Regions from separate parts of the Vibrio porteresiae DSM 19223 genome, predicted to be linked through region 1. Evidence: predicted binding sites of a transcription regulator. Region 1 holds the regulator's gene; each other region holds the start of a gene.
What was found. The regulator PurR, encoded in region 1, represses purine synthesis genes. The targets are predictions, from matches to a motif close to TNANGNAAACGTTTNCNTNA.
Positions count from the first base shown of each region.

Region 2: a site for PurR is predicted at 1,388-1,407, ahead of purE (5-(carboxyamino)imidazole ribonucleotide mutase). Genes of this name have one in related genera too.
Region 3: a site for PurR is predicted at 1,216-1,235, ahead of OCV11_RS15565 (uracil-xanthine permease family protein). Genes of this name have one in related genera too.

Region 1 covers NZ_AP024895.1:1,404,400-1,406,674, reverse strand. The annotation lists gene purR (HTH-type transcriptional repressor PurR) at 588-1,589, shown strand; cyclic di-GMP riboswitch class I at 1,747-1,848, shown strand; gene OCV11_RS06495 (TfoX/Sxy family DNA transformation protein) at 1,962-2,275, shown strand, end outside.
Region 2 covers NZ_AP024895.1:53,686-55,960, forward strand. The annotation lists gene OCV11_RS00270 (5-(carboxyamino)imidazole ribonucleotide synthase) at 1-831, opposite strand, end outside; gene purE (5-(carboxyamino)imidazole ribonucleotide mutase) at 835-1,320, opposite strand; gene OCV11_RS00280 (L-threonylcarbamoyladenylate synthase) at 1,519-2,076, shown strand; gene hemF (oxygen-dependent coproporphyrinogen oxidase) at 2,134-2,275, shown strand, end outside.
Region 3 covers NZ_AP024895.1:3,402,558-3,404,832, reverse strand. The annotation lists gene OCV11_RS15565 (uracil-xanthine permease family protein) at 1-1,035, opposite strand, end outside; gene recG (ATP-dependent DNA helicase RecG) at 1,406-2,275, opposite strand, start outside.

The sequences.
Region 1 (2,275 bases):
GATAACATTTTGCTTTGTTTGAACAATCGAAATAAAAGCACTTTATTTTCATTTCTCAAATATGTAAAAATTTGTCTTCTTTTTTGTCACATTGTTACTCATTTACGGGCGACAAATGAAAATAATATTCATATCTATTAGTGCATTTGGTTATAAATTTAATGGTTTTTATTAATATCAACAAATAACTTAAAGGCGATGATGGTTTGTTGTGGACAGTTAAGAAGACAATAAAAAGCCGACTGAAATACCGCTATGCATTCACTCGCATTTCAAGATGAATGAGTCACTTTACAGCTCATTTTGCACTTGATCTTAGGTCGAAGCTTGCACCAGCTTGGTAACAAAATAGTAAAGCGATTGATATCAAACAAAGATGAATTTTTCATTGCGAGTGGTTCAATACCAGTCTAAAATCTTTGACGCAAACGATAATCTATAGAAATTTTACTTAAACCGCTGTTTTGAAGCGGTTTTTGTGTTTTTACTACTTTTAAGCTTCACTTACATATCGAATCAACACCTGTTGAAGTGGTCAATCACTGTAAATCTTTGTCCTAGTCAGCAGATATCGATGGGAAAAACCAATGGCGACTATAAAAGATGTTGCGCGCATTGCAGGCGTGTCAACCACCACTGTATCACACGTGATTAACAAAACACGTTTTGTAGCCGAAGCAACACAAGCGAAAGTGTTGGCAGCGGTAAAAGAGCTAAACTACGCACCGAGCGCGGTTGCTCGCAGCCTAAAATGCAACACCACACGGACTATTGGTATGTTGGTGACTCAATCAACCAACCAATTTTTCTCTGAAGTCATTGATGGGGTTGAGAGCTACTGTTACCGCCAAGGCTATACACTGATTTTGTGTAATACCGGCGGCATTTATGAAAAACAACGCGACTATGTACGCATGCTTGCTGAAAAGCGTGTCGATGGCATTTTGGTGATGTGCTCAGATATGACTCCTGAGCTAATGGAAATGCTTGAAGGCCATTCTGACATTCCAAAAGTGATCATGGATTGGGGTCTTGAAGATTCGCAAGCCGACACCATTATGGATAACTCTGAAGAAGGCGGTTACATCGCAACGAAACATCTTATCGATAACGGACACAAAGACATTGCTTGTTTGAGCGGTCATTTTTCTAAAATGGCTTGTAAGGAACGCATCATTGGTTTTCGCCGTGCGATGGCCGAAGCTAATCTTCCAGTGAACGAAGATTGGATTCTAGAAGGCAACTTCGAATGTGACACTGCGGTACTTGCAGCAGACAAAATTATTGCGATGGATCACAAACCGACCGCAGTGTTCTGTTTTAACGACACGATGGCGTTGGGTTTAATGAGCCGTTTACAGCAAAAAGGCGTGAAAGTACCCGATGATATTTCTGTCGTAGGTTACGATAACATCGAGCTTTCTGAGTACTTTTCACCACCGCTAACGACGATTCACCAACCCAAACGTCGTGTTGGTAAGAACGCCTTTGAGATCCTATTGGAACGGATCAAAAACAAAGCCCATGATCGTCGCGTTTTTGAGATGCATCCTGAGCTCGTCGCACGAAATACTGTAAAAAAACTTTAAAATCTTAATGTTACATGTTTTCTCACTTTTGATATAAAATCTTATTGATGAAAATGTCGCTTATTAAAGATACAGCGATTTTTTGGACGAATATCACATTAGGCAAAATATTTTGTGATTTATGTTCAAGTTTAAGATTACTCTAGTGAACGAAATGTCACGTACAGGGCAAACCATCTGAAAAGGTGGGACGCAAAGCCTCCGGCCTAAACCCTTAGATGGTATTTTCCGGCTCTGGGTAGGTAGCGGGGTTACCGATGGCAAAAATGCATTTAAGACGTTAACTTCTTACTGACACAATCTTTGCATTCTTTTGCTACATTCTCGGACCTGATTTTGGTGGCGTATTGTTAATACACCGAGACTAAAGGCATGGATAAACCAATATTAAAAGACTCAATGCGTCTGTTTGAAAACTTAGGACGCGTAAAATCTCGTTCAATGTTTGGCGGATTTGGAATTTTCGTTGATGACACAATGTTTGCATTGGTGGTTAACGACAAACTTCACATTCGTGCAGATGACAATTGTTCCGAGAAATACAAGCAGCAAGGCTTAGAACCTTACGTTTATAAAAAACGTGGCTTCCCAGTGGTTACTAAATACTTCGCTCTTCCTGAAAATTTCTGGGATGCCCCAGAAAAAATCTTGAAAGAAGCGAAAGATGCTTTGGTTGTTGCTAAGCA
Region 2 (2,275 bases), 1.4 Mb from region 1:
ACAAACTTCAGCACCTTGTTGGGTCCAGTGGCCAGAGTTATGTACGCGAGGAGCGATTTCGTTGACGAGTAGCTCACCGTTGACATCAAAGAACTCAATCGCTAACACACCAACATAATCTAGGCTATTGGCCACCGCAGTAAACATTTGTTTCGCTTGTTCTTGCAGCTCGGGAGCATCAATGGCAGTTGATAGGCTCAAAACACCATTTACATGAATGTTTTCTGCAAGAGGATAAACAGCGACTTCACCAGAAGCGCTACGAGCGCCCACGAGTGAAACTTCACGATCAAATGCTACAAACTGTTCTGCAACAATGGCTTGTTGAGCTGAGCCATTGAGACACTCTTGCATCTCTTGCCAAATGGTATCCACTTGCGTGGAATCTTTAAGACGCCATTGTCCTTTACCATCATAGCCACCAAGAGCGCTCTTCAATACCATTGGAATGCCAACGTGTTGAATTGCAGCATCAAAATCGGCACGATTATTAATGACGTAATAGGTAGCGTTTTTCACGCCAGAGTTATCTAGCAGAGCTTTTTCAAGACGGCGGTCGCCACCGGCTTTGATCGCATCAGTACTTGGGAGGAACTTGCCACTCTTGTCGCAGATAGCGAGAATGTCGTGTGGAATGTGCTCAAATTCAGCGGTAATCACGTCAGCCGCTGCAATAGCTTGATCAAGAGTTTGGTCAATCACCGCTTGCGTGAGCGGATGAACAACTCGATCGGTTGTCACATCATACGCAGACATAGTGATATTCAATGGTGCTCCTGCAAGAGACATCATTCGTGCTAATTGACCTGAACCTAGTACCAATACGTGCATTGCTTATTCCTCTTCAGGATTTGGGTTGGCTAAGACAGTTTCTGTTTGTTCTGCGCGAAACGCTTCCACTTTAGCCATGACTTCTTCATCGTGAGTACCAATGATTTGTGCCGCTAGAATACCAGCATTCGCTGCACCTGCTTCACCGATCGCTAGTGTGCCAACAGCAATACCTTTTGGCATCTGTACGATAGAAAGAAGTGAATCGATTCCTTTCAGTGCACGCGATTGAACTGGAACACCAAGAACAGGAAGACTGGTGAATGCTGCGGTCATCCCTGGTAGATGCGCAGCACCGCCAGCACCAGCGATGATGACTTTCAAACCGCGTTCTTTTGCGCTGGTGGCATAGTCTGCAAGAAGTTGAGGAGTTCGGTGTGCTGAAACAACTTTGGTTTCATAGGCAATACCAAACTTATCTAACATGTCAGCGGCTAATTTCATTGTTGGCCAGTCTGATTTAGACCCCATGATAATTCCAACTTTCATCTCCAACTCCTTCAAGCATTAAATTATTTAGTGAGCATTCGGGGCGCATTATACGGGGTTTTTTATTGCAAGCAAACGTTTGCGCTAGCTGTTGTGTTCCACTGGTATTTTTCGCAATGGCAATTTGGTTTAGGTGATTAAACGGATAATTTGTACACTAGGGAAATTACAGAATATTGATCAGCGTAGGACGTTGTGGTGAATAACTTTGAATTAGCAGTACAAGCACTTCAAGCAGGAGAAGTGCTGGCTTATCCAACGGAAGGTGTGTTTGGTGTTGGGTGTGATCCTGACAATGTGGCGGCAGTGGAAAAATTGCTCGCACTAAAGCAGCGTCCCGTGGAGAAAGGGCTAATTTTAATCGCTGCTACTTATGAACAGTTGCTTCCTTATATAGATGAGAAACAATTGACTGCTGAACAATTAGCCCATGTTAAAGCGAGCTGGCCGGGGCCAGTCACGTGGATCATGCCAGCAAGCTCTCGAGTATCTCATTGGGTCAGTGGTCAATTTGATACCATTGCTGTGCGTGTTACCGATCATCCGTTAGTACAAAAATTGTGTTTGGCTTATGGCAAACCGATTACTTCGACCAGTGCCAATCTTTCTGGTCAGCCACCTTGCATGACTACTGCTGAAGTGATGGAACAGCTAGGTGACAAATTAGTCGCAGTATTGATTGGTGAGACGGGTGGGCGTAACAAGCCAAGCGAAATTCGTGACGCGAAAACATTAAAAGTTATTAGACAGGGCTAAATCCGCACTCAACCGGATACAGTAAAAATAGAAAGTCGCCCTAACGAGGAGAAAGTCATGTCAGTCGTAGACAAAGCAGCCGTAAAACAATTTTTGATGTCATTGCAAGATGATATCTGCCAACAACTGGCTAAGGCAGACGGTGTCGGAGAATTTATTGAAGATGCTTGGCATCGCGAGCCTGGCGAACGTCTTGGTG
Region 3 (2,275 bases), 1.6 Mb from region 1:
AGAAATAAAGTAACCCACATAGCGACTTGCTACGCCGGTCAGCATGATAATGCCGTTATTTTGGCTGAAGGTTGAGTTCGGGAAGCTGTTAAAAAATGCCGCTAAAGCTGAGTTAAAACCATCTGCCAATACGCCGCCTTTTAGGCGTTTCATGTAGATTGGGCCTTTTACTGGTTCACCGGATACTTCTGATGTCGCAGTGATATCACCAATCGCTTCAAGTGCTGTAATAAAGAAAATCAATACAAGAGGAATGAATAGAGACCAGTCAAAGTGCAGGCCAAACTGCATTGGAATTGGCATTGCAAACCAAGAGCCAGTTTGTGGTTTTTCCATGTTAACCATGCCTAGGAAATAGGCCAATACATAACCTGCCAACATCGCAATCACAATCGAAGAGACGCGAATATAAGGGTTACGAGAGCGGTTTAAAATAACAATCAGCGCCAACACTGTGCCAGCTAGGGCCATGTTATCTAGGCTGCCAAATGTGTGGCTAGCCATCGCAGAATAACCGCCGCCCATAGAGACTAGACCCACTTGAATTAGAGTCAGACCAATCAGCGTTACCACAATACCAGAGACCAGTGGGGTGATAATGCGTTGTGCGAATTCCAATACGCGTGATAGCAAAATTTCAGCGAGAGAGGCAACCAAAATAGTACCGAAAATGGATGCCATCATCGTTGGGATATCAGCACCGCCAGCCTTTAGAGATAAACCTGCACCAATAATTGGACCTAAGAAGTTAAAGCTGGTGCCTTGGATGGAAAGTAGGCCAGAACCGATAGGACCAATGGTACGAATTTGAATAAAGGAAGAAACACCTGAAGCAAATAGCGACATGCTGATGATGGTGTTGGTTTGATCTGCAGGCACTCCCAACGTCTGACAAATGATCAGTGATGGGGTGATAACTGCGACAAACATCGCCAATAAGTGCTGAATAGCCGCGAAAAGAGTTTGCGGTAGTGGTGGGCGATCATTGAGTTGGTAAACCAAATCAGACTTACGCGCAGTGTTCTTGGTTGTCATAATGAGTTCCTAATATTCAAATATCTGGCTTTTTCGACGCTGAATGGGCTGAAAAAGTGGAGCAGGCATTTATCTGTGATTGCTGTTATTCAGATTCTGCTCAGGATCGTGTGTTCGATGTATTGATCTTAATGATCAAAACCTCAAAATCAGGCGGGCGATTATAGAGTGTTCAGGGTAAAAAGCAAACGTTTGCGAGTGGTGAAACCGAAATTTCTTGACCGATTAGACAAGAGAATTTTGTTTAAGAAATAAACAGTACTGACGTTGTTAGTCAGTGTATCGGGAAAATCTTTTTAATTTGATTGAGTTAGGGAAAATTTGTCGTGTTCTGGGCTTAAACCACCCAGAACAGACGAGAGGTTCTTGCTTAGGCGTTGGAGTAGCGGTCGCGATTACTCATCCAGCGATCGATAATGGCTTGAGCGTTATCCGGATAATGAGTGAAGATATGGCGTGATATACGCTGAACTTCGGGAACTAGGCGTTGATCGCGCACCAAATCAGCGATTTTGAAATCGGCTAAGCCAGTTTGTTTGGTTCCGAGTAGCTCACCCGGTCCACGAATTTCGAGATCCCGTTGAGCGATGATGAATCCATCATTACTTTCTCTTAGTACGCCGAGACGTTTTTGGGCGGTTTTAGAAAGAGGTGCGTGATAGAGCAATACACAGTGGCTAGCGACTGAACCACGACCAACGCGGCCACGTAACTGGTGTAATTGAGCCAAGCCAAGACGCTCTGGGTTTTCGATGATCATTAAGCTCGCATTGGGTACATCCACGCCAACTTCGATAACGGTGGTGGCAACCAACAAGTGCAGCTCATTGGCTTTAAAGGCACGCATCACTTCCTGCTTTTCAGCAGCTTTCATACGCCCATGCACCAAACCGATTTTGACATCAGGCAGTGTAGTTTGAAGTTCTTGAGCAATGTCTGCTGCGGCTTGCGCTTCAAGTACTTCCGATTCATCAATCAAGGTACACACCCAATAGGCTTGTTTCCCCTCGGTAAGGCAGGCATGACGCACGCGGTCGATAATATCTTGGCGTTTGGTGTCAGGAATCGCGACCGTTTGAATCGGGGTTCGACCGGGTGGCAATTCGTCGATAATCGATGTTTCTAGATCGGCGTAAGCGGTCATTGCGAGAGTGCGAGGAATCGGTGTCGCGGTCATGATCAGCTGATGAGGAACCGCACCTTGTTTAATGCCTTTTTCACGAAGTTCTAGGCGTTGATG